Regions from separate parts of the Streptomyces sp. NBC_01224 genome, predicted to be linked through region 1. Evidence: riboswitches for the same ligand, from Rfam matches in the RefSeq annotation. Region 1 holds a riboswitch; each other region holds the start of a gene.
What was found. Region 1 has a riboswitch for cyclic di-AMP ahead of OG609_RS02370 (transglycosylase SLT domain-containing protein). Riboswitches for the same ligand answer to the same signal wherever they lie in the genome.

Region 1 (7,152 bases):
GCCGGAAGCCGGGGCGTATGTGGCGGTCATGAGAAGGCCTACGCGGGACGCATGACCGGCCAGGGGGATGAGTTGGCCATGGGCGAGGGCGTTGTTCTCGGTTCCGACGAAGTCGGTCGGCAGGGTGAAGCGCGGCGCCCGGGGTTCGTCGAGGCCAGACGCGAACAGAGGGCACCCGCCTCCCCTCGGACGCCGACACAGGCGCGATCTGGCGGTTGAACCGCCCCGACGGCCGCGGATGAGCCCCAGCAGGCGAGCAGGGCACGACTTCGGCTCAGAGCCTGGTGCGCGCCCACCCCAAGCCCCGGATCACTAGGATCTCTTGCGTGACAAGAGCATTCAGCGGCTGGACAGAGCAAGCGTTCGAGCTGCTCCTGCAGTTGGAGGGCATGCCCTCGCAAGAAGCTCGCGAACAGCGCCGCAAGGAACGGGAGCGTCTCGTACGGCAGCCCATGATCGCGTTGCTGAACGATGTGGCCGACGCGGACCAGGCCTACGAAGACTTCTCCGTCTGGGGGTTCCGCAAGGATCCGTGGTGGTGGCAGCACCAAGTGGCGGTGATCCGGATCGCACGCAACGTCGAGATCGGGCTCCGCTTCGACCTCGACGGGCTCCGGATCAAGGGCGGCTGGACCTACCCGGACCCGGGGCAGGTCCCGTTGTTCCGTACGGCCGTTGCCGCGCAGGACAGCGGCCCCGATCTGGTGCGCGCCATCGAGGCGCTGGGGGCCCGGGGGTACGAGATCACCGGCGACACCATGAAGCGCATGCCACGTGGCCATGACGCCGGCCATCCCCGCGCCGACCTGCTCCGGTACCGCTCGGTCTCCGCTGCCCGTCCGCTCGGCGGGGACTGCGCGCAGCACACGCCGGCGTTGCTCGACGCCGTGCTCCGAGCGGCGGAGGAGTTGGAGCCCCTGCTCTCCTGGCTCGCCGGCCATGTGACGGTTCCCGGTTCCCGCCGGCACGCCGTCTAGCGTCGCCTCCGCATGCCGTCCCCGCGGTGAGCGACCGAAAGGCGGTCCGTGACCGGCGGGTGTGGTCCCTCCCGAGGGGCCTGTTCGGCCCCTCGCCACCCTTCGGTACTGAACCGCCATCGGCGCTGCTGTGCGTCAGTAGGCCCCGAACACGTTGTCGATGGAGCCGTACTTGTCGGCGGCGTAGTTGCACGCTGCGGTGATGTTGGCGATCGGGTCGTAGCTGTCCATCGACGTACCGGGCACGTGGTAGGCACGGAACGTGGGGTCGATGATCTGGAGGAGGCCCTTGGACGGCGTGCCCTTGGCGGCGTTCGAGTCCCAGTTGTTGATGGCCAGGGGGTTGCCGGACGACTCGCGCATGACGTTGCGGTGGATTCCGTCGTAGCTGCCGGGGATGCTGTGCTTGGCCATGACGGCCAGCGACTGCTTGATCCAGCCGTCCAGGTCGTTCGTGTACGTCGCAGCCTTCGCGGCCGGTGCGGCAGTGGCGGAAGTCTTGGACTCGGCCTGGGCACCGATTGTCAGCTTCATGCCCGGGCGAATCCCTGCGGGGTTGTCGCCGACGATCTCTCGATTGTCCTCGTACAGCTTCTGCCAGCCACCACTGAGTGAATGCTCCCGCGCGATCTTGGAAAGGGTATCGCCCGCGATCACGGAATAGATGGTGGGCGCATCCTTCTGCGCGGTCTTTTCCTTGACGGTGGCGACGGTCGACGCCGCAGCCTTTTCGGCGGTGGCGGACTGCACCGGCGCTGCCGAGGCGAAGCCGGCACCGACCAGCGGAAGCACGAGAGCGGCTCCGCCCGTGGTCGCGGCGATGAGACCACGGGTCAGCGAAGTGGACTTGCGACGACGGTGGATACCCGTTGCAGACATAGCGAATTCCTCTCCGTCGCCTACGAGGTGAGCTGTCGGGTTCGGACTGGAGATGTCCGGTCGCACGCGAATGCGGCTTCGCCCCGAGCCGTTCCGGATACCGGATCGGCGGCTTACCTGGGTCCCCCGCTCCTGCCGTCCATGAGTGGTCGGATTGCCGGACGGCGGCAGGATTCGGCGTTCCGTCCGGATTGACGGTGACCGTAGGCGAGAAACACCGAAGGGAACAAGCCCCTATTTTTGGATCACAATTCATTTGCAAGATCAAACCGCGGAATTGGCAGTAATCCACCTCACACCGCGAAGCCAAATTTCCTTGCACAGAAGGGAACCGGACAGCGCGCCACGGCGTCTTGAACTCTTAACGTGACTCACACCACGGGATCCACAAAAGGGGCAATTTGGTCAGCATTCAAGGGTCGCAATTCTCCCCAAATTCCTCTTTATTAACCAAGGGATCACTTCTAAGCAAATCGCCCATACTGGAACATTTACATGCGATCCGGATGTCTCTCGGGCCGATCGCATCCGCCGGGACTCCATGGCCTCCGGTCTCCTGGCGAAGCGGCCCGCGGGCCGCTCGTCGCACTCCCCCGCACGACATCGAGGCTTTGCCATTCGTCCTCCGGGTCGTTATCGTTTTCAACGGCTCTGTTGTCTCCGATAGAGGTGGACGTTGCGCATCTGAGGTTCGCGATCATCGCGCCGTACGGCTCCGGCCGTACGCCCGTCACGCAGTGGCAGTGTTCAGTCCTGCCCGTGACCCCGCGTGGATGCGACCTCGGTGCATGAGCCGTCCCTCGATCTTTCGGACCGCCGCACCTCCCTCCCGGTTCGGTCGCTGCGTGGTGCTCGCATACGAAGCCCCCGTTCACCGCGCTTGCGACTGCGAGGATCACCATGGCGACACCCACCGCCCCCAGCGCCTCTCTCACCTGCTCCGCCCTGTCCTTCCAGTGGCCGGACGGCACGACCGTCTTCGACGGGCTCTCCCTCAGCATCGGCCGCGGCCGCACCGGTCTCGTCGGGACCAACGGCGCGGGCAAGTCGACACTGCTGCGACTTCTGGCCGGCCAACTGCGCCCGTCCCAGGGCTCGGTGACCGTCGGCGGCAGCCTCGCCCACCTCCCTCAGAACATCACCCTCGACACGAGCCTGCGTGTGGACGAGGCCCTGGGCATCGCCGGACGGCGCAATGCGCTGCGCGCCATCGAAGCCGGGGATGTGGACGAGAAACACTTCGAGACGATCGGCGACGACTGGGACGTCGAGGAACGAGCCCTCGCGACACTGGGGTCACTCGGACTCGGCGATGTCGAACTGGACCGCACCGTAGGCCAGATGTCCGGCGGGGAGACCGTCCTGCTGCGCCTGGCCGCACTGCTGCTGGAGCATCCCGACGTTCTCCTGCTGGACGAACCGACCAACAACCTCGATGTGTTCGCTCGCCGCAGGCTCTACGAGGCCGTCGACTCCTGGCGCTCCGGTGTCCTCGTCGTGGTGAGCCACGATCTCGAACTGCTGGAGCGCGTGGACCGCATCGCCGAACTGCGCTCCGGATCCGTGAACTGGTACGGAGGCGGCTGGTCCGCCTACGAAGAAGCCCTGGCCACCGAACAGGAAGCCGCCGGGCGGATGTTGCGGGCCGCCGAGGCCGACGTACGCCGGCAGAAGCGCGAGCTGGAGGAGACCCATGTGAAGCTGGCGCGCCGCCAGCGGCACGGCAGGAAGATCGAGGCCGAGCGGCGGCTCCCGAAGATCCTCGCCGGCGCGCGGAAGCGGTCCGCACAGGAGTCGGCGGGCAAGCTTCGCGGCCTCCAGGAGGACCGGCTGAGTGAGGCGCGCGAGCGCCGCGAAGAGGCCGCGGACGCGATCCGTAACGACGCCGAGATCCGAGTCAGCCTTCCCCACACCGCCGTTCCCACCGGACGCACCGTGCTGAGCCTGCACGAACTGCGTCCCCGGTTCGGTCGGCTGTACGAGGGCAACCTCCATGTACACGGGCCCGAACGGATCGCGCTCGTCGGGCGCAACGGCGCCGGCAAGACGACACTGCTGCGCACCCTCACCGGCGAGCTGGCTCCGCTGTCCGGCGAGGCCAGGACTTTCGTACCGCTGCGGTTCCTTCCACAGCGGCTGGATGTGCTGGACGAGGAGCTGAGCGTCGCGGCGAACGTCACCCGCATGGCTCCCGGGGTCGCCGACAACCACATCCGCTCCCAGCTCGCGCGCTTCTTGTTCCAGGGGAAACGCGCGGAACAACCGGCGGGCACCCTCTCGGGCGGGGAACGCTTCCGTGCCGCGCTCGCGGCGACGATGCTCGCCGCACCGGCCCCGCAGCTGCTGATGCTGGACGAGCCGACCAACAATCTCGACATCGCCAGCGTGCGACAGCTGACCAGCGCACTTGAGTCCTACGAGGGTGCGCTGCTGATCGCCGGCCACGACCTGCCGTTCCTCGAATCGGTCGGCATCACCCGCTGGCTGCTCCTCGCGGAGGAGCTCCGGGACACCACCGCGGAGGAGGTGGGCGACCTGCTCGCAACACCGGAAGCGGACTGAGCGGCCGCGTATCTCCGAGAGGCCGGGCTCGTCCGGCCCCTCGGACGTACGGGAGGGGGTGCGGGCCTTCAGCATGACGAAGGCCCGCACCCCCTGTCGAGGGTCAGAGCCTGGCGGTGATCTTGTTCATCTTCTCGATCTCGGCGGTCTGGGCCGTGATTACGGCGCCGGCGAGCTTCTTCGCGTCGGCGTTGCTGCCGTTCTTCTGCTCGTCCTCGGCCATGGTGACCGCGCCCTCGTGGTGGCCGATCATGAGCCGGGCGAACTTCTTGTCGAAGTCCTTGCCCTTGGCGGCTTCGAGGTTGCTCATGTCGCTGTCGGACATCATCCCGGGCGTCGCCGAACCGTCCGAGCCGTGGTCCATGCCGGGCATGTCCCCCATCGAGGAAGAGGACGAGGGCAGCGGCTTGCCCCAGGACGTCAGCCAGCCCTTCATGGTGTTGATCTCGGGGTCCTGGGCCTTCTCGATCGCGGCGGCCAGCTCCTTGATCTCGGGGTCGGCGGCGCGGCCGTCGGCCAGCCGCGCCATCTCGATGGCCTGCTGATGGTGCGGGATCATCTGCTGCGCGAACTTCACGTCCGCGTCATTGAACGCACTGCCGGGGGTGGCAGGCGCGGTGGCGCCGGCGGAGCCGTGGTCCATGCCGGGCATGGACGAGCCGTCGGTCCTGGATCCTTCGGAGGAGCCGCAGGCCGCCAGCGTCAGAGCGAGTGAGGCGACGATGCCGGCGGCCGCGAGCGCGCGGCGACGGGCAGGGGAAGACAGAGAAGCGGACATCAAACGTTCTTTCCAGGTGGATGCGCCACGTCCGTGGCGCGCGAAAAGGGGCAGGATCATCAGGCCGGTCCGGCCTGATGGCCGGGAGCCGGCAGACACCTGTCACGTCCGCGCGATGCACACCTGGAGGAGTAGATCCCTGCCGGCGAACGGCGGACCCCGCCGTGCCGGTCCGCGCACCGCCGTACGTCGCCTGCCGAGCACCCATACGGCCAGGACCACGAGGCCCAGCGCCATGAGGAGCGGCAGCAGGCGGTCGCGGGCGTGGGTGGATACGCACGACTCGCCGTTCATCCCGGGCATGACCGCGGCCGCGTGGGCGGTGCCGTGCTCACCCGTCAAGGCTGTGTGGCCGGCACCCGTCGTCGTGGAAACGGGCGCGTCCGAGGTCACGGCCATTGCGCCGTGGCAGCCCTCGGCGGCGCTCGCCGGGGCCCCATGCATGAGGAACAGCCCACACAGGACGGCACACAGCACGAGCAGCCGGGACACTCCCGGTGTGCGCGTCCGCCTGCGATCCACGGCTGCCTCGAATTCTCGGTCGTACAGGTCCTGCGGTACGTGCCCGAGGATACCCCCGCAGGGTTTCCCCGTCCTGTCGCACCCCGACCATCGCACCCGGCACCGTCCGGACACCTTGCTGGGCTACGGTGCCCGCGAAACTCGGCATACGTACGGATTGCGGGACCTGCTCGTGCGGGGCGCCCGGCTGGGAGTGAGCGATGAACACGTCGACGGCGTCGGCGGGAACGGACGAGTTGAAGCGCCGTCTGAGCGTGTTCGACGCCGTGGTCATCGGCCTGGGTTCGATGATCGGCGCCGGCATTTTCGCCGCACCGGCACCTGCCGCCGCGGCCGCCGGGTCCGGGCTGCTGCTCGGCCTGGGGCTGGCTGCGGTGGTCGCGTACTGCAACGCGACGTCCTCCGCCCGGCTGGCCGGTCGCTACCCGGAGTCCGGTGGCACCTATGTGTACGGCCGTGAACGCCTCGGCGACTTCTGGGGTTATCTCGCGGGCTGGGGCTTCGTCGTCGGCAAAACAGCTTCCTGTGCGGCCATGTCACTCACCGTGGGCTCCTACGTGTGGCCCGGCCAGACGCACGCGGTCGCCGTCGCGGCGGTGGTGGCGCTGACCGCGCTCAACTACACCGGTCTGCACAAGTCTGCCTGGCTGACCCGGGTGATCGTCGCGTTCGTCCTAGCGGTCCTCGCGGCGGTGATCACCGCCTGTATCGGCGGCGGAACCGCCGATGCCGGGCATCTGGCCATCGGCGCGGACGCCACTGTCAGCGGAGTTCTGCAGGCGGCCGGTCTGCTGTTCTTCGCGTTCGCCGGATACGCGCGGATCGCCACCCTCGGCGAGGAGGTACGCGACCCGCATCGCACCATCCCCCGCGCGATCCCGCTCGCGCTGGCCATCACGCTGCTCGTCTACGCAGCCGTCGCCGTCACGGTGCTCGCCGTCCTGGGTCCTGATCGCCTCGCCCATACCGCGGCCCCATTGGCCGAGGCCGCACGCGCGGCGGGCGTCCCCGGCCTCGCGCCGGTGGTGCGGGCCGGTGCGGCCGTCGCCGCACTCGGCTCCCTCCTCGCGCTCATCCTCGGTGTCTCACGCACCACCCTGGCCATGGCCCGCGACCGCCACCTGCCGCACGTCCTGGCCACGGTGCACCCCCGCTTCAAAGTCCCTCACCGCGCGGAGGCCGCCGTCGGCGCCGTGGTTGCGGTCCTTGCCGCCACGACCGACGTCCGAGGGGCGATCGGCTTCTCCTCCTTCGGTGTCCTCGCCTACTACGCCATCGCCAACGCCGCTGCCTGGACGCTCACCGCGGACGAAGGCCGCCCGCCCCGCATCGTGCCCGGCGCCGGCCTGACGGGCTGTCTGCTCCTCGCCTTCACCCTGCCGTCGGCCTCGGTCGTCTCCGGCACCGCGGTGATCGCGGCCGGAGCCGCGGCCT
Region 2 (7,152 bases), 3.8 Mb from region 1:
CGTACGCTCTCGGCCGAGCTGCCCGCCTATGCGGCGGCCGGCTGGCTGACCCCCGCCGAACCACTCGCCCTCTCCTCGATGCGGGCCCGCGGTATGGCACGCGACGTGGCACGCCACCGGCACACCCTCGCAGCCCGGGAGAACTGGGCAAGTCCGTACGGACCGGGGTCCGCCCCACCGTACGGACCGGGGTCCGCTCCACCGTACGGACCGGGGTCCGCCCCACCGTACGGACCGGGGTCCGCCCCACCGTACGGACCGGGGTCCGCCCCACCGTACGGACCGGGGTCCGCCCCACCGTACGGACCGGCATACGCGCCCCCGTACGGGCCGGGACACGGACCGGGATTCGCGCCGCCGGGGCAGCATGCGTCGCCCAGGCGCGGACCATCGGCCCAGGTCAAAGCACACGCCAAAGCACAGGCCAAGGCTCATGGCAGGGCTGCCGCCCGCGCCGTGGCCGAGTACGAATCGTTCGCGACATCACTGGCATCGCTGCGTCGGCAGGCCCGCCGCGGCGCGGCGGGCCCGGACTTCGCCGAGCGCGAGCTGGAGCTGCTGCACCACCTCTGGCAGCGCAGGGACGTGGCCGCTCCCGCCCTGACGTACGCGGCGCAGGCGACGGGCCGCCTGCACCCCCACCGCCTGCCGACGGCCCCTTACGCATACCCGTTCCCGCAGCACACGCAGTACGGCGGCTACGGCCACAACCCCTATCTGACCCCGCACCGACCGCCGCCACCGCAGTAGCACAGCGCTCCAGGGGCGTTCGCGAGCAGTCGTCCGAGATCCGTGGACGGCTGCGCCGCCCTCGTCAGGCGGATGCTTCGGTGAGGTCCGCCAGTTCCCGCTCGGTCAGCGAGAGGTCGGCGACGGCCACCAGCGCGGGCAGCTGCTCGACCGTACGGGCCGAGGCGATCGGCGCGGCGACGGTCGGCCGGGACGCGAGCCACGCAAGCGCGACGGTCGCGATCTCCGCGTCGCGCTCCTGGGCGACCTTGTCGAGTGCCGCCAGGACCTTCTGCCCCCGCTCCGACTCCAGGTACTGACCGGCCTTCTCGGCCCGCGCGCTCTCCACCGAAGCACCCGGACGGTACTTGCCGGTGAGGAAGCCGGAGGCCAGGGCGAAGTACGGGACGGCGGCGAGCCCGGCCCGGGCAGCCGTGTCCTGGAGCTCACCCTCGTACGTGTCGCGGGAGACCAGGTTGTAGTGCGGCTGCAGGGCGACGTAACGCGCCAGCCCCTCGCGCTCCGAGAAGTCCAGGGACGCCTGGAGCCGCTCGGGGCTGATGTTGGAGGCGCCGATCTCCCGGACCTTGCCCTCCTTCACCAGCTGATCGAGGGCGGTGATGATCTCCTCGACCGGGACGGTCTCGTCGTCGAAGTGCGTGTAGTACAGATCGATGTGGTCGGTGCCGAGCCGGCGCAGCGACTCCTCGGCCGCGGCCTTGATGTTCGCGGCGGACAGACCCTTGTACGAGGGGTGGGCGCCGACCTTGGTGGCAACCACGATGTCGGAACGGTTGGAGCGTGCCGCGAGCCACTTGCCGATGACGGTCTCCGACTCGCCGCCCTCGTTGCCCGGGATCCAGGCGGAGTAGGCGTCGGCGGTGTCGATGAAGTTGCCGCCCGCCGCGGCGTAGGCGTCCAGCACGGTGAACGACTGCGCCTCGTCGGCGGTCCAGCCGAAGACGTTGCCGCCCAGGGCGAGCGGGAAGACCTGAAGGTCGGAAGGGCCCAGCTTACGAAGAGAAGTCATATCCAGATCAACGGATTCCGGCGAGTCCGCTATTCCGGCAGACCGGCAGCCCTGACGTCGGGGGGTGAGCGTCAGGACTGCCGGGGTTCAACGGCCTGTGAACCGGCTCGGATCACGAAGGCCGGGAGGCGGCCGGCGGATCAGGGATTGAGGCCCTTGTCGCGCAGCCAGGCCATCGGGTCGATGCCCGTACCGTCGGGGGTGTGGACCTCCAGGTGGAGGTGCGCGCCCGTGACATTGCCGGTCGCGCCGACCCGGCCGATGGTCTCACCGGTGGTGACCTTCTGGCCGACACTGACGCCGATCGAGGACTGGTGGCAGAACCACAGCTCCGTACCGTCGTCGAGCTCCAGCACCGTGCGGTAGCCGTACGAACCGGACCAGCCTGCCGACTTGATGGTGCCGCCGTGTACGGCCTTGATCGGGGTGCCGGTCGGCGCCGCGAAGTCGAGGCCGGTGTGGTAGCCGGAGGACCACATCGAGCCGGCCTGGCCGAAGGTCGAGGTGATCGTGTACGAGGAGGTCGGGATGGCGTAGCTGGCGGCGAGCTTGGCGAGCCGCAGGGCCTCGGCCTTCGCCTTGGCTTCCGCCTCCGCCTTCTTCTTCTCGGCGGCGGCCTTGGCCTCGGCCGCGTCCTGCTGCTTCTTGGCCTCGGCGGCGGCCTTCTCCGCGGCCGCCTTCTCCTGCGCCGCCTTGGCCTCGGCGTCGGCGGCGTCCTGCTGCTGCTCGGCCTGCTGGAGGATGCGGGCCCGGAGTGCCTCGCCCGCGTCCGTCGTGCCCTGCTCGGCCTCGGCGGCGGTGAGGCCGGCGGTGGTGAGCGGGGCGGCAGCGGCGGCGGCTTCGGCCTTGTCGGCCTCGGACTCACCGGAGAACAGGGAGCCCACGCCGGGAAGGGACTTGGCGTCGGGGAGGTTGTCCGAGATGGAGTCGGGAAGGGAGATGGAGACCGGCGGCTTGCTCTGCGCGGTGGCCATGCCGCCCGCGCCGACTGCCGCGATGACACCGACCCCGAGCACCGTGGAGCTACGGGCAAGTCCGTTGCGCTGCTTGGCGACGCGGTGCTTGCCGCGTACGGGGCGGACGGACTCCTCGGTGGGATTCCACTCGTCCCAGCTTCTGTCGGGCTCACTGTTGCCGTCGGCGCGGAATTCGCTGCCGAACTCACCGGCGAAGTCGCCGCCCGTCTCGGCGCCGAACGCCGTTCCCGTCCCAGCGGTTCCGTAGTCGGAGCCGAAATCGGATCCGAAGTCGGCGCCGAAGTCGGAACTGAACTCGGGGTTGAACCGAGAGGGGGCCTCGGGGGCAGGCTTGTTGGACGCCACGGGGGCGCACTCCTTTCCTTCCTTCTCGCCTACCGGGTTAGCTGACGGGTTCGGAGCAGGAAGGTCTCCTACGGGCCCCTCTGCCTCTCACGAGACACAGGTGTCCGATTCACCCCATGTAGGTGGTTCCCCGGTTCCCTTGCGGAATTCGGCGCTCGCGCACGGTGCCGCCACTGACGACGGCTGGGACGACCGCGCTGCGTTATCGAACGTTAATAGACACACGGGCCTGATTCCAAGCTGTTCCCACTGATCGTTCAGGTCTTTGGCCTGGACTTTACGGGACACAACCGGGTGGAATCGGACGAGTTGATCGCCCCTCAGTCATTACCCGGTTCCTGACGTTGCGTCAAATGTTATGCGGAGCGACGCCTTTCGGTTACGTACGGTGGCATCGCGCGCACAAGGCCGCGCCCCGGGCCGCGCCAAACACCCGACCCGCACGAGCCACCCGGCCCGCACGAGGCACCCGATTCACGCGAAGCACCCGCCCTACCCGTCACGCCGTTTCCAGGCCCACGATCTTCACGGTCCTGCGCCGGTCCGGCTGCCCCTCCGCGGGACGTACGACCGCGAGCAGCGCCATGTCGTCGGTCGTCTCACCGCCCGTGTGCAGCCGCACGTCATCGGTCAGCGCGGACAGCAGCTCCTCGGGCCCCGGAAAGATCCGCCCGCGCAACCGGGCCGCCGGGTCGTAGAAGACCCCATCGGCGTTCCGTGCCTCGGAGAGGCCGTCGGTGTAGAGGAGCAGGGTCGTCCCCGTCGGCAGATCCCACTCGTCCGCCCGGTCGGGCCACACCCCCAGGTCCATCCCGAGCGGTAGCGCGGGCACCGTGGACCCCAGCACCTCCACCGCCCCGTCCGGGTGCAGCAGGATCGGCTCGGGATGACCGCGGTTGACGATCCGCACCCGGGACACTCCGGACGGGATCTCGGCCAGTACGGCAGTGATGAAGCCCTCGACCGCGTCCAGCCCGCCCCGCGCCCCCTCCCGCGCCAGCGCCCGCTCCAGCCGCTGCGCCACGCCCTCCAGCGAGCGCTCCTGCTCGGCCGCCTCCCGGAACGCCCCGATGACCACCGCCACCGACTCCACGGCGTCGAGCCCCTTCCCCCGTACGTCCCCGACCACCAGGCGCACCCCCTGCGGGGTGTCCGCCACGGCGAACAGGTCGCCGCCGACGAACTCGTCCGCCTGCGCCGCCTCGTACCGCGCCGCCACATGCAGCCCGCCGATCCGGTCGGACGGCTTCGGCAGCACCGCCCGCATGGCGGTCTCCGCGATGACCCGCGCGGAGGCCAGTTGCTCATTGCCGCGCCGTACGACCGTGTTGATCACCACCGCGAGGACCGAGACGGTGGCCAGAGTGAGCAGCTCGATCAACGGCACGACCAACGGCAACGGGTTGCTGTACCACCGCAGCAAGGTGACGGCCACCATCGAGGCAATGCCGGTACCGATGGTGCTGCGCAGCGAGAAGAACGGCGCGGCGATCAGCGGCGCCGCCACGAACAGCGGAATGGCGGTGAAGACCGGCGGGGTGAGGAGATCGAACACCAGCCCACCGAGGATCATCAGGGCGGGCAGCATGCGGACGAACCGCCGGGAACGGGTGCCACCCTCGGCATGTCTGCCGCGCCGCTTCAGCCGCTTCCACACCTGTGGTCTCCTGCCCGGTACGCGCGCGGCTGCGGACGGTACCGCGCCCCACCCCCAGGCTCGCCGGAGCGGAGCCGTGCGGCGACTCCGCATCGACCAATGGGGGTACGTACGTGGTACAGCTCACACACCGCCCGGACCTGCTCCTTCATGGGCCCGCAGGCCGGTCGCGCCACGCCCCGGAACGCGACGCGGAAATGAATCAGGCCCGGCACGCTGCATGCGTGCCGGGCCTGATTCTTCAGTAGCGGGGACAGGATTTGAACCTGCGACCTCTGGGTTATGAGCCCAGCGAGCTACCGAGCTGCTCCACCCCGCGTCGGTAAACACAACTCTACGGCATGTCCGGCGCGCGAATGACCACTCGGCGAATCATGGCCACTCGGCGCCCGGCCCGTGTGCCCGGCGTGGTGACGCCGAGCAGCGTGGCCCCCGCCCCCTCAGTTCGTCTCGGTGATGCGAGGAGTGGCCTTCCCGTCGACCGCCGCGGGCTTCATCGGGTTCGCGCCGCGCTGCAGCGAGTGGAGGATCGCCAGCCCCTGGCTGACCACGCCCGCCGCCATCTCGTTGACACCATTGGTGCCGTTGAGAACGGTGAGGTCGGCCCCCGACATGCCACGGGCGGCCGCGTCGGCCAGGGCGGGCAGGTTCTCCACGATGCGGTTGGCCGCGATGAGCTCCTGGTTGCCGTCGCGCAGCGAGGTGGCGCGCACGCTGTTGGCGTCGGCCTGCGCCTGGGCGAGGGTCCGTTCGGTGTACGCGCTGCCATCGGCCTCGAACTTCACCCGGTCACGGGCCGCTTCCGCGAGAGTGCGCTGACGGTACGCCTCGGCATCCGCCGGACGCCGGACCTCCGCTTCGAGCCGTTGCGCGGCGAGTGCGGCCTGCCGCTCGGCCAGCGAGGTCTGCTCCTCGATGACCTCCTGCGAGGCCCTGGCCTGGGCGAGCGGTCCGGCCTGCGCGGCGCGGGCGTTGTACTGCTCGGTCTCGGCCAGGAAGCCGGCCCGCTTGATCGCGGTGTCACGTTCGTACTCCGCCTTGAGCGCGGCGGCCTGCTGCTCGCGCTGGCTGGCTTCCTGGTCGGCCTTGGCCTCGGCGATCCTGGCCTGGCTGGCGACCGCGGCGGCGTGCGGGGCGGCGAGGTTGTTGATGTAGCCGGTGGCGTCGTCGATCTCCTGGATCTGGAGGGCATCCACCACGATGCCGAGTTTCTCCATCTCGCCGTGGCTGCCCGCGATGACCTCCTGGGAGACCCGGTTGCGCTCGCGGATGATCTGCTCCACGGTCAGCCCGCCGATGATGGAACGCAGGTGACCGGCGAATATCCGGCCGGCGAGCTCCTCCATCTGTTCCTGCTCGGACAGGAAGCGGCGTGCGGCGTTGGCGATGGAGACAGCGTCGTCACCGACCTTGAAGACGGCGACCGCGCGGACGTTGAGACGGATTCCCTGCTGTGTCACACAGTCCTCGGTGATCTCCGCCTCGCGCAGCGCCAGGGAGAGCATGCGCGCCTTCTGCTTCACCGGGAGCACGAAACTGCCGTGTCCGGTGACGATCCGGAACTGGGTGTCCAGCGTCTGCCCCTTGGAACCGGATATGAGCATCGCCTCGTTGGGGGCGGGAACGTGCCAGAAGAACATCGGAAGACTCCTGCCGTACGTGACTGCTCGATGTACCTACGTCACTGCTCGACGCAGGTGCCTCACTGCTCGGCGTGGCGACGTCATTGCTTCGGCTCAGGACGGCAGTCGTTCCACGATCACGCCCCGCGCCGAGACCGAGTCGACGACAACGACGCGTGTGTCCCTGTCGATCGACGTCGCCGACCATGCGGTGTAGGCCTCCGACCCACCCCGTACGGCCACCAGCACTTCGCCCGGACCATCGGCGGGAATCGGCACGGTGACGCGACCGATCGCCCCGACCGGGCTCCGGGCGGACTCATCTGCCGTGTGCATGCGCCCTCGCGAGCGTCCCTGCTTGCTCACACCGCCGCTCACGCCGCTCTCCGCGTCGCATCTCACACCGCTGTCCACGCCGTTTCTCACGCCGCTTCATGAACACGAGGCGACCCCGCCTCCTGGAGGCCCGAGCCTCCCTCGACACTTCCACGGTACTCCGCACCCGCCCCGGAGGATCGCCCGGAGGACGGCCCCGAACGACAACGAGCGAGGGTAGTTATGTGGTGATATGACTGATTTACCATCCAGCCAGTCGACGCGATGGACTCGCGCTGATCGGGGAGCCGACAGTGGACAATTACCCCCTGCTCAACCTCTTCTGGACCATGCTCTGGTTCTTTCTCTGGATCATGTGGCTGTTCCTGCTCTTCAAGGTCATCGCGGACATCTTCCGCAGCGACGACCTCGGCGGCTGGGGCAAGGCCGGCTGGCTGATCGTGGCCCTGCTGCTGC
Region 3 (7,152 bases), 480 kb from region 1:
CAGAAGCACCGGATCCTCACCCAGGTCTCGGGCGATCATCTGGAAGTGATCAAGCTGATTCCGCCGCTGGTGATCGGGGAGCCGGACGTCGACCGGTTCGTCACGGCGTTCACCGCGGTGATGGACGAAGCGCACAGCGGCGGCGGGCTGATGTGGGACTTCGGCAGGACCCTGGTGAAACAGGCCGTCGCCAACCGCTGATCCCGCGGGCGGCCCTGCAAGGTTTACCTCATTTGCCTCGGAGGCAAGAAATTTGCCTCCGAGGAAAGTTCCTGGCCCAATGGGTATATGAACACTCCAGACGGAGGGGTGGCCGACGAGCTGCCGGGAGTCGCGCAACGCCTGCGCGATCTGCGCCGCAGCCGTGGTCTCACCCTGGAGACCGCCGCTCAGCGGGCGGGGCTCTCACCCGCCCATCTCTCCCGGCTCGAAACGGGCCGTCGGCAGCCTTCGCTGCCGATGCTCCTCGGTCTTGCCAGGATCTACGGTACGACGGTCTCCGAACTGCTCGGCGAGACGCCCCCTGAACGGGGGGCGGTCATCCGCGGCGGGAAGTACGAGGGGGCCGAGGCCGACGGCTGGATGTATCAGCAGGCCGGCGGCTCCGGCCGGGCGATGCAGGCGCTCCGCGTCCGGGTTCCGTACGGCGCACAGGGTGATCTCGTGCGCGTCCATCCCGGCGAGGAGTGGCTGTACGTGCTCGCCGGACACCTCCGGGTCACGCTCGGGGACACCGTGCACGATCTCGCCCCCGGTGACAGTGCGCACTTCGACTCGCTCACCCCGCACCGGATCGCGGCCGTCGACCGCGACGGTGCCGAGCTGCTCTTCGTCCACACCCTGCTGCAGAGCCCCGCCGCCGAGCTGTGCCTCGGCAGCGGCATCCACCGTCGCTGAGGCCGGGCCGTCCGGTCACCAGAGAGGACTGTCATGTCCGATTCAGAGAACTTCGACCCGCTCGGGTCCAGGAAGAACTACGAAGCCCAGGAGCGGAAGTTTCCGCGCGGCGTGGTGATCCGACTGTTTGCCTACCTCATTGCCGGACACATCTTCGCGGCCTTCCTCTACCTGCTCTTCGCGGTGGCAGGCAAGGGCTGATCGCCGCCGACGGGCAGGTGTGGCTACGCTTCGTCGAGGAGTCGGCCGCGCAGCTGTTCACGGGTCTCGGGCGCGAGCTTCAGGCCCTCGGAGAAGTAGCGGTCCGTGCTGCCCCAGGTCTCCTCGATGGTGGCGAAGGCCGCCGCGAGGTAGTCGGCGTGGGCGCCGAAGAGCGGATTGAGCAGCTCCATCACCTCGGCCGACATGCCGTCCGCCGAGGTGTCGCTGCGGCGCACCTTGTAGCGGCGGTGGGCGTCGTTCGACTTCAGGTAGTCGGCCTCGATGGCGTCGCGCTCGACACCGACCGCGAGGAGGGACACCGCGATCGCCAGACCGGCCCGGTCCTTGCCCGCCGCGCAGTGCATCAATGCGGGAACGCTGTCCTCGGCCAGGGCGTGCAGAACCCGGCTGTGCTCGGCGGTACGGTCCCGGATGATCGCGCGGTAGGAGGCGATCATCCGGTTCGTTCCCTTGCCGTCGGCCAGGACCGAGCGCAGCTGGTCGAGGTCGCCGTCGCGGACCATCCGCCAGAACTCGGCGCCGTCGGCGGGGTCGGAGAGCGGGATGCTCACATTCCGTACGCCCGGCAGCTCCACATCGAGGCCGTCGAGCCGGTGGTCGGCCGCATTGCGGAAGTCGAAGACCGTGTGCAGACCGAGACCGCCCAGGAAGGCGGCGTCCTCGGCGGTGGCGTGCGCGAGGTGACCACTGCGGAAGAGCCGTCCGTACCGCACCCGTCGGCCGTCCATGGTGGGCAGTCCGCCCACATCGCGGAAGTTGCGGACACCCGCCAGCTCGGGTTCCGTCGACGGGATCTGCGGCAACTGCTGCGTCACAGTGACTCCTGGAGTGTCTGGCGCCGGCGCGAGTCGCCGACAAGGCCACTCCCGCGACGATACGACATTGATTCCTCAGGCAATCATCTCGGCCTTTGCTTGTCGAGATTTCCGCCAACCCCGTTACTCCTGCGGCGAATCCGCCCGGTGAATTCCCTGCAAGGCCGTTGCTCACCCACCGATGATGGTCGATGATGTGCGGAACTGTTGGAATGTGGGGATGCGATGATCGAGACTGGCGACAAGGGCCGGACCTGGCTGCTCACCGGGGCGAGCAGCAGCTACGCACTGCGACTCACCGAGCGGGACGAGCTGGTTCATCTGCACTGGGGGCCGCGGATCCCCCTTGCCGTGGCCGAGGCCCTGGCCGCAGCGCCTGAGCCACCTTTCAGGGGCTTCGAGTCCCAGCTCGACGGCCGCGAGGAGTACCCCGTGGAGGGCGGCCCCCGGTTCGTCCGCCCGGCCCTCTCGGTACGCACCCCTCAGGTCCGCGGCACCGAGTGGGCCTTTGCCGACGCCACGGTGGACGGAGACGAACTCCGTATCGGATTCACCGACTCCGTGCACCGGCTCGTTCTCACCCTGCATTACCGGGTGCGGGACGACTCCGATGTGATCGAGCGCTGGGCCGACGTCGCCCACGCCGGGCCGGACGGTCCGCCGCTGGAACTGCTGCGCGCCGACGCGGCAGCCTGGGTGCTGCCCGCCCGCGACGGCTGGCGGCTTAGCCGGCTGCACGGACGCTGGGCGGCGGAGTCGCAGCTAGCACGGGCGGAGCTGACGTACGGCGAGAGCGTCATCTCCAGCAGGCGCGGCCACACCGGGCACCAGTACTTGCCGTGGGTCGCACTCGATGCCGACGGTGCGGCGACCGAGGAGGGCGGCGAGGTGTACGGCTGTGCGCTCGGCTGGTCCGGGTCGTGGCGGATTTCCGTACAGCAGCTCCCCGATGGGCTCGTACAGATCACCGGCGGCGCCGGCTACGACGACTCGGGGTTGCTGCTGCTCGCGCCGGGCGAGTCGTACACCACCCCGGTCTTCGCCGGTCTGTGGAGTGCGGAGGGGTTCGGGGGGGCGAGCCGGGCCTGGCACGCCTGGCAGCTGGCCCATGTGATCCCGGACGCACAGAGCCTGCGGCCGGTGCTCTACAACTCCTGGGAGGCGACCGGCTTCGACATCTCGCAGGAGCAGCAGCGCGCCCTCGCCGAGCGCGCCGCCGCGATGGGTGTCGAGCTGTTCGTCGTGGACGACGCGTGGTTCGGGCAGCGCACCAGTGACCGGTCCGGGCTCGGCGACTGGACGCCGAATCCGGACCGCTTTCCCGGCGGACTGAAGCCGCTCGCCGACGAAGTGCACGGACTCGGCATGCAGTTCGGTATCTGGGTCGAGCCGGAAATGGTCAATGCCGACAGCGATCTCTATCGTGCACACCCTGACTGGGTGCAGCATTTCCCTGGGCGGGCGCGGACCGAGTTCCGCAATCAACTGGTGCTCAATCTGGCCCGCACCGATGTGCAGGACTATCTGTGGGAGCAACTGGACACACTGCTCTCGAGTGCGCCCGTCGACTATGTGAAATGGGACTTCAACCGCAGCTTCACCGATGCGGGCTGGCCGGGTGAGGAGTATCAGCAGAAACTCTGGATCGAGCATGTGGACGCCCTGTACGCGCTGATCGACCGGCTCCGGGCCGCGCACCCCTCCGTCGCCTTCGAGTCCTGCTCGGGCGGCGGCGGCCGGATCGACCTGGGGATTCTGTCCCGTACGGACCAGGTGTGGACCTCCGACAACACCGACCCGCTCGACCGCCTCACCATCCAGGAGGGCTTCGGCCAGATCCATCCGGCCCGGGTGATGGCCGCCTGGGTCACCGACAGTCCGAATGTCCAGCTCAACGACAGGGTCAGCTCACTGCGGTTCCGTTTCGTGAGCGCGATGGCCGGTGTGCTCGGGGTCGGTGGGGACCTCACCGACTGGAGTGAGGAGGAGCTGGCGGAGGCGCGGAACTGGGTGGATCTCTACAAGGAGATCCGGCCGGTGGTGCAGCACGGCGCGCTGTACCGGCTGCGCGCCCCGCGCGGCGGACTCAGCGCGGTCCAGTACGTCCACGGGGACGAAACCGTGGTCCTGATGTGGCTGGAGGCACAGAGGTACGGGGAGCGGCCCCCGGCCCTGCGGTTGCGCGGGATCGACCCCGCAGTGACGTACACCTGCCTGGACACCGGGGCGGCGCACCACGGTTCGGTACTGCTGCATCAGGGGCTGCACACCGGGCTTCGGGGGGATCTCGATGCGCGGGTGCTGAGGCTCCGACGCGAATGATGAGCGCGACATGTCCGTAATGGGTGCATTTAACTCAATATGCCCCGCATGTACGGGAGATGATCGCCCCCTCGTGAGCGGAATCATATCCGTGACGGTGTGTGCTGGCCGGGCGGTCGGGCATTCCGTGCGCGACGCGGAAAGACAAGATCCCTAATCCACGGAGTGTGACCGGAATTCCGCGCCGATTTCCGAGCGCGGATTCCGGTACGGAACCAGTGGCTTGTTATCGCCGGCCCGACTCGCTTACGGTCACCGTCAATCCGGACGGACCGCCTAATCCTGCCGCCGCCCGGAATTCGCACCCACTCATATCGCGTGGCAGGAGCGGGGGAACCAGGTAGGCCGCCGATCGGAGAAATCCGGCCGGCTCGGGGTGAAGTCGCGCTCGGCGCGGCCGGGCATCTCCAGCCCGAACCCGACAGCTCACCTCGCAGGCGCCGGAGAGGAAGCACGTCATGCCCATATCGGGTAAGCATCGTCGTACGAAGTCCAGCACCATCGCCCGTGGCATCGCCGCCGCAGGCGCCGGTGGTGCCGTCATCGCACTGCCGCTGCTCGGCGCCACCGGTGCCCAGGCCGCGCCGCAGTCGGCCCCGACCGCCGCGCCGCAGTCGGCCTCCGCCGCCGCCACGCACGCCGCCCCGGCCAAGCCGGTCGCGCAGAAGCAGGCCGCCACCACGACGTACTCCGTCGTCTCCGGCGACTACCTGTCGAAGATCGCCACCGAGCACAAGGTCAAGGGCGGCTGGCAGAAGCTGTACCAGGACAACCGCAAGGTCGTCGGTGAAGACCCCAGCCTGATCTTCCCGGGCATGAAGCTGACGCTCGGCGGCAAGGCGTCGGGTGACGCCGCGTCCACCGGCGCCGGCTCGGGCGCGGCCCTCCCGTCGAAGGCCCCCTCGGTGCCCTCGTCGGTCGTGGAGAAGTCCGCCCCGGCCAAGTCGGCCCCGGCCAAGTCCGCCCCGGCCAAGTCCGCCCCGGCCAAGGTCTCGACGGTCACGGAGTCCAAGACCTCCGCTCCGGCCGGCCGGAGCAACAGCTCCGGCTACAGCCACCCGGTCCCCGGCAACCACACCACCGGATACCGCGCCTCCGGCTCCAACTGGTCCAGCGGCAGCCACACCGGCATCGACTTCCCCGTCTTCACCGGCACCAGCGTGAAGGCCATCACCTCCGGCACCGTCGTCACCGCCGGCTGGGGCGGCGCGTACGGCAACCAGGTCGTCATCAAGCACGCCGACGGCCACTACTCGCAGTACGGCCACCTGTCCTCGATCTCTGTCTCCGCGGGCCAGACCGTGGGCACCGGTCAGCAGATCGGCCTCTCCGGTGCCACCGGCAACGCCACCGGCCCGCACCTGCACTTCGAGGTCCGCACGGGCCCGGCGTACGGCTCGGACATCGACCCGATCGCCTACCTGGCTTCGCACGGCATCTACGTCTGAGCCGAACGGCCGGGCAGTTGAGCAACAAAGCGTGAACTGGGCAACACAGAAGGGGCGGTGCGCGGCGGCGCACCGCCCCTTCTGCTTATTCCCCCTTTACCAAAACCTGACCGGGTGGTCTATCTCACCACCCGTCAACCCCTTATTACGGTCGCGTAGGTCACATTCATCGGTGCAGGATAGGCGTTTGTGGCAGACGATTCGAGAAAAAATCAACGTGGCGTCATCAACCGACATGGCGTCATCGGGTCGTACGCAGCGATTGGCGACAGCTTCACCGAGGGAGTCGGCGACCCCGGCCCGGATGGAACCTTCGTCGGCTGGGCGGACCGTTTCGCGGTACTTCTCGCGGACCAGCTCCCGGACCCCGATGCGGGGACGAGTACCGAAGGCTCCACTCATGGGAATTTCAGGTACGCCAATCTCGCCGTACGCGGACGCCTCCTCGACCAGATCGTCGAGGAGCAGGTGCCGCGCGCCAAGGAGCTCGCACCCGACCTGGTGAGCTTCTGCGCGGGCGGCAACGACATCATCAGGCCCGGCACCGACCCCGACGACGTGGCCGAGCGCTTCGAGCGCGCGGTGGCCGAGCTGACCGAATCGGTCGGCACCGTCCTGGTCACCACCGGCTTCGACACCCGAGGCGTTCCCGTGCTGCGCCATCTGCGCGGCAAGATCGCCACCTACACCGCCCATGTGCGGTCCATCGCCGACCGCTACGACTGCCCGGTCCTCGACCTGTGGTCGCTGCGGTCCGTCCAGGACAGGCGCGCCTGGGACGACGACCGGCTCCATCTGTCACCCGAGGGGCACACCAGGGTCGCACTGCGCGCCGCCCAGGTCCTCGGCATCGATGTGCCGGCCGACCCCGACCAGGAATGGCCCCCTCAGGCACAGCGCGGCACGCTCGAAGTACGGCGCGACGACATCCACTGGGCGCGCGAGTACCTGGTTCCGTGGATCGGCCGGCGGCTGCGCGGCGAGTCCTCCGGCGACCATGTCGAGGCGAAGCGGCCGGACCTCCTGCCGCTCTAGGCGGCGTCCGCCACCGTGATGCCCTCGCTCGCCGGACGGGCTGGAGGTTCAGGACCGTCCGGCGAGGGGCGACAACGGGGACGCCGGTATCCGTTCCAGCACACCGCCCGCGAAGACGTCGTACAGCGGCAGCGTCTCCAGGTGCACATAGCCGATGTGACAGTCACAGACAGCCAGCGGACAGGCCCGCGGGCCGAGAGAGCGCCGGTAGCTCCCGTCGTAGAGGTTGCCGAGCTCCGCCGGGACGAAATGGCAGCGTCGCACCGTGCCGCCGCCGTCCACCGAGATGACCGACTCGCCCGTCCGGCACGGCAGCCCGGCCGACCGGTGCGGATGCCGGCTGTACGGGAAGAGCGGGTCGAGGCCCGTCCACCGATCCGCTTCCTCGTCCGTATAGGTGTGCCCCTCCGCGG
Region 4 (7,152 bases), 1.8 Mb from region 1:
GCGGCGGGGTCTTCGTGCTGCGGCGGGCCATCGCTGCTGCGACTCCTTCACGGATTCTGTTCGGGCAACCTCAGGTTCTGACGCGGACCATTGTGGACCGCCGCACTGACATCGCCGACCTCGACCCGTCCCAAGAGCCGTTCCCGACCCCTGCCGAGGTGGTTTCACAACCCATCCCGCGGGGGATGCGCCCCTCTTTCACGCGAACTTCCGCGGTATGGGAACTTCGCCAGGTGCCTGTGCGCTTGCTTACAGTGGCAGGTCTCGCAGGAAATCCAGTATCGCGATCGAAGGGACGTACATGCCCAAGGGTCACACGGCCACAGCCCAGGCCGGCTCCGGCGGCTTGACAGCGACCGAGCACCGTCTGGCCAACGGCCTGCGCGTGGTGCTCTCCGAGGACCATCTGACCCCGGTCGCCGCGGTCTGCCTCTGGTACGACGTCGGCTCGCGCCACGAGGTCAAGGGACGCACCGGTCTGGCTCACCTCTTCGAGCACCTGATGTTCCAGGGCTCCGGCCAGGTCAAGGGGAACGGACACTTCGAGCTGGTGCAGGGAGCCGGCGGTTCGCTCAACGGGACCACCAGCTTCGAGCGCACCAATTACTTCGAGACCATGCCCACGCACCAGCTGGAGCTGGCTCTCTGGCTCGAGGCCGACCGGATGGGCTCGCTGCTCGCCGCGCTCGACGAGGAGTCCATGGAGAACCAGCGCGACGTCGTCAAGAACGAGCGCCGCCAGCGCTACGACAACGTTCCCTACGGCACGGCGTTCGAGAAGCTGACGGCACTGGCCTACCCCGATGGTCACCCGTACCACCACACGCCGATCGGCTCGATGGCGGACCTGGACGCCGCGACCCTCGAGGACGCCCGCGCCTTCTTCCGTACGTACTACGCGCCCAACAACGCGGTGCTCTCGGTCGTCGGCGACATCGACCCCGAGCAGACCCTCGCCTGGATCGAGAAGTACTTCGGCTCCATCCCGTCCCACGACGGCAAGCAGCCGCCGCGCGACGGCACGCTCCCCGAGACCATCGGCGAGCAGCTGCGCGAAGAGGTGCACGAGGAGGTTCCGGCGCGGGCGCTGATGGCCGCCTACCGGCTGCCGCACGACGGCACCCGTGAATGTGACGCGGCAGACCTCGCGCTGACCGTGCTCGGCGGCGGCGAGTCGTCGCGGCTGCACAACCGCCTGGTCCGCCGTGACCGCACGGCCGTGGCGGCCGGGTTCGGGCTGCTGCGGCTGGCCGGTGCGCCCTCGCTCGGCTGGCTGGACGTCAAGACGTCCGGCGGCGTAGAGGTGCCGCAGATCGAGGCCGCGGTCGACGAGGAGCTTGCCCGGTTCGCCGCCGAGGGCCCCACGCCCGAGGAAATGGAACGTGCGCAGGCCCAGTTGGAGCGCGAGTGGTTGGACCGGCTTGGTACGGTCGCGGGCCGCGCCGACGAACTCTGCCGGTTCGCCGTGCTGTTCGGCGACCCGCAGCTCGCCCTGACCGCCGTACAGCGGGTACTCGATGTCACCGCGGCAGAGGTCCAGGCGGCCGCCAAGGCCCAGCTGCGCCCCGACAACCGGGCGGTGCTGGTCTACGAGCCGGTCGAATCGGCCGAGCCCGCAGACGCAGCGGACACCGAGACCGGCGCCGACGGCGCCGACGACACCGACGCGCACGAAGGAGCGGACAAGTGACCGACGCTGCCGCGACTGGAGTTTCGATGCAGTACCACCCGCAGCCGGCCCCCGGCCTTGCCCGCCCCTGGGCCTTCCCCGCGCCGGAGCGCGGCGCCCTGCCCAACGGCCTCACGGTGCTGCGCTGCCACCGCCCCGGCCAGCAGGTCGTGGCGGTCGAGATCTTCCTCGACGCCCCGCTGGACGCCGAGCCCGAGGGCCTCGACGGCGTGGCCACGATCATGTCGCGGGCGCTGTCCGAGGGCACCGACAAGCACACCGCCGAGGAGTTCGCCGCCGAGCTGGAGCGCTGCGGCGCCACCCTCGACGCGCACGCAGATCACCCCGGCGTCAGGGTCTCCCTGGAGGTCCCGGCCTCCCGGCTGGCCAAGGCGCTCGCGCTGGTCGCCGAGGCGTTGCGGGCGCCCGCCTTCGCCGACAGCGAGATCGAACGGCTGGTACGCAACCGGCTCGACGAGATCCCGCACGAGCAGGCCAACCCGGCCCGGCGTGCCGCCAAGCAGCTCTCCAAGGAGCTCTTCCCGGCCGCGGCGCGGATGTCGCGCCCGCGCCAGGGCAGCGAGGAGACGGTGGAGCGGATCGACTCGGCGGCTGTGCGTGCCTTCTTCGACGCCCACGTCCGGCCGTCCACGGCGACCGCCGTGGTCGTCGGTGACCTCACCGGCATCGACCTGGACGCCCTGCTCGCCGACACCCTCGGCGACTGGGCGGGAGACACCGCGGAGCCTCGGCCCGCCCCGCCGATCACCGCCGACGACACCGGCCGAGTGGTGATCGTCGACCGTCCGGGCGCGGTGCAGACGCAGCTGCTGATCGGCCGGATCGGCGCCGACCGGCACGACAGCGTGTGGCCGGCCCAGGTGCTGGGCACGTACTGCCTGGGCGGCACGCTCACCTCCCGGCTGGACCGTGTGCTGCGCGAGGAGAAGGGCTACACCTACGGCGTACGGGCCTTCGCCCAGGTGCTGCGGTCGTCGGCCCCGGATTCCGCCTCGGGGGCGACCGGTGCCGCGATGCTCGCCATCAGCGGATCGGTGGACACGGAGTCCACGGGACCGGCGCTGAAGGACCTGTGGACGGTCCTGCGGACCCTGGCGGCCGAGGGGCTGACCGATGAAGAGCGTGAGACGGCCGTGCAGAACCTCGTGGGTGTCGCACCGCTGAAGTTCGAGACGGCGGCCTCGGTCGCGGGCACCCTCGCCGACCAGGTCGAGCAGCACCTCCCGGACGACTACCAGGCACAGTTGTACGCCCGGCTCGCGGAGACCGGCACGGTCGAGGCGACCGCTGCGGTGGTCAACGCCTTCCCGGGTGACCGGCTGGTCACGATCCTCGTCGGTGACGCGTCACAGATCGAGGAGCCGGTCCGGGCCCTGGGCATCGGAGAGGTGTCGGTGGTCGCCGGCTGACGGGCATACCCGTCGTGGACACCGGACGACCGGCCGGGCCGAGGCGGGCGACCCCCGCCCGCCCGGCCCGTTGCGTGTGACAGTCCACCGGTCGACTTTCACGTTCGACCGAAGCACCGAAGGCAACGGCCGGTCCACTGACCTGTCATATGTCCGCACATCGGGACAGAAGGAAGACCCGTGTGAGCGAAATCTCGCCGAGGTCTTCCTTTTTCTCCGTTTTGGTGGGGAGGTTGCCTGTCTGCCCTGTGGGATGCGCTACAAAACGGCCTGTCCGTTTGGTGAATGTAAATGACCCCGCTTAGCGTCGGCTGGGCTGTCCGTCACTCGTATGCCGCATCCGTGACATACCGGGCAGTCATCGCCGAGTCCCCGTCAGGCGCGAGCCTGGGGAGCCGGGGACCCATGCAGTCCCTGGGGTGAATCGGATGCCTGAGCCCGGATGAGGCCGGGGCGTCCGTAGGAGACCTTCCTGCTCCGAACCCGTCAGCTAACCCGGTAGGCGAGAAGGAAGGAAAGGATCAGCCACTCCATGGCGTTCACCCGTGCCACCGGGAAGCATCGTGCCCCGAGCCGACTGACGCGCAGCAGCGCGAAGATCGCCGGCGTCGCCGCTCTGGCCACCACCGGCGTCATAGGCGGCATGGCCTCTCCGGCCCTCGCCGCGGACTCCTCCGTCAGCGAGACCGGTCTGAACCAGGTCATCGCCATTGAGGGCACCCTCGCCGACCAGATCGACGCCCAGGCCGACGCGCAGAAGCGCCAGGCCGATGTCGCGGCGAAGGCGAAGGCGGAGGCGGAGGCGCAGCGAAAGGCCGAGGCCAAGAAGAAGGCCGAGGCGAAGGCCAAGGCCGACGCGAAGCGCGCGGCCGAGGCACGCGCCGAGAAGGCCCGCGCCGCCCGGTCCGCCGAGCGCACCCGCCTGGGTTACTTCCAGCTCCCGGTCGCCGGTTCGTACGTCACCACCGGCTACAAGTCCAGCGGCTCGCTCTGGTCCTCCGGCAGCCACTCGGGCATCGACTTCCACGCCGCGTCCGGCAGCTCCGTCGTCGCCGTCGGAGCCGGTACGGTCGTCGAGGCCGGCTGGGGAGGCGCGTACGGCAACAACATCGTGCTCCGGATGACGGACGGCACGTACACGCAGTACGGCCACCTCTCCTCGATCGGCGTCTCCGTCGGCCAGAGCGTCGGCGCGGGCCAGCAGATCGGCCTCTCCGGCTCGACCGGCAACTCCACCGGTCCGCACCTTCACTTCGAGGCCAGGACCACGCCGTCGTACGGCTCCGACATGGACCCCGTCGCGTACCTGCGCGCCCACGGCGTCAACGTCTGACCGACGCTCCACCCGCAGCACCCCTTCGAAGGCCCCGGCAGCGCGCCGGGGCCTTCGCCGTGCCTGGCCTCCGCGCCCGCCCGCAGTACCTGCTCCCCGAACCGTCCTGTGACCAAAAGATATTCATGAATTTCCACCCGGCATCGGAAATGCGGCCGCATTGCAATAGAGTCGCAGAACAGGCGTCGGTCGGCCGTGTTTCACGGGGATTAAGGCGGAGGTTCGGACATGCGCATTCCGGCACATTCGGTATGCACGGCAATCCGTGACGACATCGTCTCCGGTTTTTTCGAACGCGGAAGCCGGCTCACCGAGGAGTTGCTGGCGCGCCGTTACGGAGTCTCCCGTGTTCCGGTACGGGAGGCGCTGCGCACCCTGGAGTCCGAGGGCTTCGTGGTAACCCGCCGGCACGCGGGCGCCTGCGTCGCCGAGCCGACCGAGCAGGAGGCCGTCGACCTCCTGGAGGTCCGGATGCTGCTGGAGCCGCTGGGTGCCGCGCGCGCCGCGCAGCGCCGCACCGAGGCGCATCTCAAGGTATTGCGCGGTCTGGTCAGGCTCGGTCAGGAGCGGGCCCGGCGGGGCGAGGGGGAGGACCTGCGCTCACTGGGCGGCTGGTTCCACGAGACGTTGGCGCAGGCCTCCGGCAGTCCCGGCCTGATCGCGCTGCTCACCCAGCTCCGCCACAAGATCGCCTGGATGTACACGGTCGAGCAGCCGGCCCGCCCGGTGGAATCCTGGGCCGAGCGCGGGGCCATTGTGGACGCGGTGGCGAGGCGTGACGCGGAACGGGCCAGGGTGCTGGCCACCCAGCACGCCGAACGGGCCGCGGCCGCGCACCGGCTGCGCCGCGCCGACCGGCCGGGCCGTCGGCCCGATGCCCTGCGCGCCGACCGGGTGAGGGCTTCGCAACACTCCGTAAACACCATGGGTGTTCGGAATTAACAATTACGCCGTATACAAAGAGTAGTAATTCTTCGAGGGCTTTCTTTGGGTTGCCTGAATTTGCTCCGATCGTCCGTCCCGGGTCAGGGAAGTGAAAAAGCCGCGGCCCTCAATAAGGGTGCCGCGGCTCTCTTGCGGAGAATGGTTCAGACGGTCTCCGGAAGCTCGTCGAGCCCTTCGGCGACCAGCTTCGCCAGACGGTCCAGGGCGGCTTCGGAGTCGTCGGCCTCGGACGCGAGCACGATCTCCTCGCCGCCGTGCGCGCCGAGACCGAGCACCGCGAGCATGGAGGCGGCGTTCACCGGGTTGCCGTCGGCCTTGGAGATCGTCACGGGGACGCCGGAAGCCGTAGCGGCACGGACGAAGATGGAAGCGGGGCGGGCGTGCAGGCCCTCGGCCCAACCGACGTTGACGCGGCGCTCAGCCATGGTTCTGCCCTTCACGAATCAATGGTTGTCTAGACCAGTCTCTCATGTGGTGCGCGATGCTCCGGCCGACCTGCGGCACGCCCACAACCCGTGCTCCACCGCCGATCGGCCCCCTCAGACTGCCCCGGCCCCAAGGCCTACGCGACCGCTGACGGAGCCGTAGTCTTTGCGCATGCAGCCCTCGCCGGAGCAGAGTCCGCATCACGCGTACCCCGACCACTGGGAAGCGGACGTGGTCCTCCGCGACGGAGGAACCGCCCGGATCAGGCCCATCACCACGGACGACGCCGAACGGCTGGTCAGCTTCTACGAGCAGGTCTCCGACGAGTCGAAGTACTACCGCTTCTTCGCCCCGTACCCGCGTCTGTCCGACAGGGACGTGCACCGCTTCACCCATCACGACTACGTCGACCGGGTGGGGCTCGCGGTCACGGTCGGCGGCGAGTTCATCGCGACCGTCCGCTACGACCGGATCGACGAGCGGGGCAGGCCCGCTTCCGCGCCCGCCGACGAGGCCGAGGTCGCCTTCCTCGTCCAGGACGCGCATCAGGGCCGGGGCGTGGCATCGGCGCTCCTCGAACACATCGCGGCCGTCGCCCGCGAGCGCGGCATCCGCCGCTTCGCTGCCGAGGTGCTGCCCGCAAACAACAAGATGATCAAGGTGTTCCGGGACGCCGGTTACACCCAGCAGCGCAGTTTCGAGGACGGCTCCGTCCATCTCACCCTGGACCTCGAACCGACCGCCGAGTCGCTCGCCGTGCAACGCGGCCGTGAGCAGCGGGCCGAGGCGCGCTCCGTGCAACGGCTGCTCGCCCCCGGATCCGTCGCCGTCATCGGCGCGGGCCGCACTCCCGGCGGGGTCGGCCGCACGGTCCTGCGCAACCTCCTCGGGGCCGGCTTCACGGGCCGTACGTACGCAGTGAACCGCGCCTTCGCCGCCGACCAGGGCACGATCGACGGTGTCCCCGCCCATCGTTCCGTCGGTGAAATCGACGAACAGGTGGATCTCGCGGTTGTCGCCGTCCCCGCCGACCGGGTTCCGGAGGCCGTCGCCGACTGCGGTGAGCACGGTGTCCAGGGCCTGGTCGTCCTCTCCGCCGGGTACGCCGAATGGGGCGCCGAAGGCAGGGAACGGCAGCGTGAACTGGTCCGCCAGGCGCGCTCGTACGGGATGCGGATCATCGGCCCGAATGCCTTCGGTGTCATCAACAACTCCGACGCCGTCCGGCTGAACGCCTCCCTCGCCCCCGAGCCGCCCGCCCCCGGACGCATCGGCCTCTTCACCCAGTCCGGAGCGATCGGCATCGCGCTGCTCTCCGGGCTCTACCGGCGCGGCGCAGGCCTGTCCAC

Region 2: it holds a riboswitch for cyclic di-AMP, as region 1 does, so the genes downstream of both, OG609_RS19315 (M23 family metallopeptidase) here and OG609_RS02370 (transglycosylase SLT domain-containing protein) in region 1, are expected to answer to the same signal.
Region 3: it holds a riboswitch for cyclic di-AMP, as region 1 does, so the genes downstream of both, OG609_RS04575 (M23 family metallopeptidase) here and OG609_RS02370 (transglycosylase SLT domain-containing protein) in region 1, are expected to answer to the same signal.
Region 4: it holds a riboswitch for cyclic di-AMP, as region 1 does, so the genes downstream of both, OG609_RS09950 (M23 family metallopeptidase) here and OG609_RS02370 (transglycosylase SLT domain-containing protein) in region 1, are expected to answer to the same signal.

What each region holds. Positions count from the first base shown of each region.
Region 1 is NZ_CP108529.1:550,820-557,971, forward strand. It holds gene OG609_RS02360 (hypothetical protein) at 1-30, opposite strand, end outside; gene OG609_RS02365 (DUF2461 family protein) at 327-977, shown strand; gene OG609_RS02370 (transglycosylase SLT domain-containing protein) at 1,113-1,856, opposite strand; cyclic di-AMP (ydaO/yuaA leader) riboswitch at 1,861-2,046, opposite strand; gene OG609_RS02375 (ABC-F family ATP-binding cassette domain-containing protein) at 2,757-4,418, shown strand; gene OG609_RS02380 (DUF305 domain-containing protein) at 4,522-5,196, opposite strand; gene OG609_RS02385 (hypothetical protein) at 5,299-5,640, opposite strand; gene OG609_RS02390 (APC family permease) at 5,919-7,152, shown strand, end outside.
Region 2 is NZ_CP108529.1:4,366,616-4,373,767, forward strand. It holds gene OG609_RS19305 (PrsW family glutamic-type intramembrane protease) at 1-750, shown strand, start outside; gene OG609_RS19310 (aldo/keto reductase) at 815-1,759, opposite strand; gene OG609_RS19315 (M23 family metallopeptidase) at 1,900-3,081, opposite strand; cyclic di-AMP (ydaO/yuaA leader) riboswitch at 3,093-3,245, opposite strand; gene OG609_RS19320 (PP2C family protein-serine/threonine phosphatase) at 3,581-4,669, opposite strand; tRNA gene OG609_RS19325 (tRNA-Met) at 4,984-5,057, opposite strand; gene OG609_RS19330 (SPFH domain-containing protein) at 5,179-6,378, opposite strand; gene OG609_RS19335 (hypothetical protein) at 6,475-6,696, opposite strand; gene OG609_RS19340 (SHOCT domain-containing protein) at 6,990-7,152, shown strand, end outside.
Region 3 is NZ_CP108529.1:1,032,444-1,039,595, reverse strand. It holds gene OG609_RS04600 (aspartate aminotransferase family protein) at 1-201, shown strand, start outside; gene OG609_RS04595 (helix-turn-helix domain-containing protein) at 289-897, shown strand; gene OG609_RS04590 (DUF6126 family protein) at 931-1,098, shown strand; gene OG609_RS04585 (tyrosine-protein phosphatase) at 1,122-1,934, opposite strand; gene OG609_RS04580 (alpha-galactosidase) at 2,160-4,256, shown strand; cyclic di-AMP (ydaO/yuaA leader) riboswitch at 4,553-4,711, shown strand; gene OG609_RS04575 (M23 family metallopeptidase) at 4,715-5,704, shown strand; gene OG609_RS04570 (SGNH/GDSL hydrolase family protein) at 5,894-6,739, shown strand; gene OG609_RS04565 (STM4011 family radical SAM protein) at 6,788-7,152, opposite strand, start outside.
Region 4 is NZ_CP108529.1:2,358,407-2,365,558, reverse strand. It holds gene OG609_RS09965 (DNA gyrase/topoisomerase IV subunit A) at 1-31, opposite strand, end outside; gene OG609_RS09960 (M16 family metallopeptidase) at 302-1,690, shown strand; gene OG609_RS09955 (M16 family metallopeptidase) at 1,717-3,099, shown strand; cyclic di-AMP (ydaO/yuaA leader) riboswitch at 3,452-3,618, shown strand; gene OG609_RS09950 (M23 family metallopeptidase) at 3,632-4,432, shown strand; gene OG609_RS09945 (GntR family transcriptional regulator) at 4,661-5,374, shown strand; gene OG609_RS09940 (HPr family phosphocarrier protein) at 5,521-5,802, opposite strand; gene OG609_RS09935 (bifunctional acetate--CoA ligase family protein/GNAT family N-acetyltransferase) at 5,975-7,152, shown strand, end outside.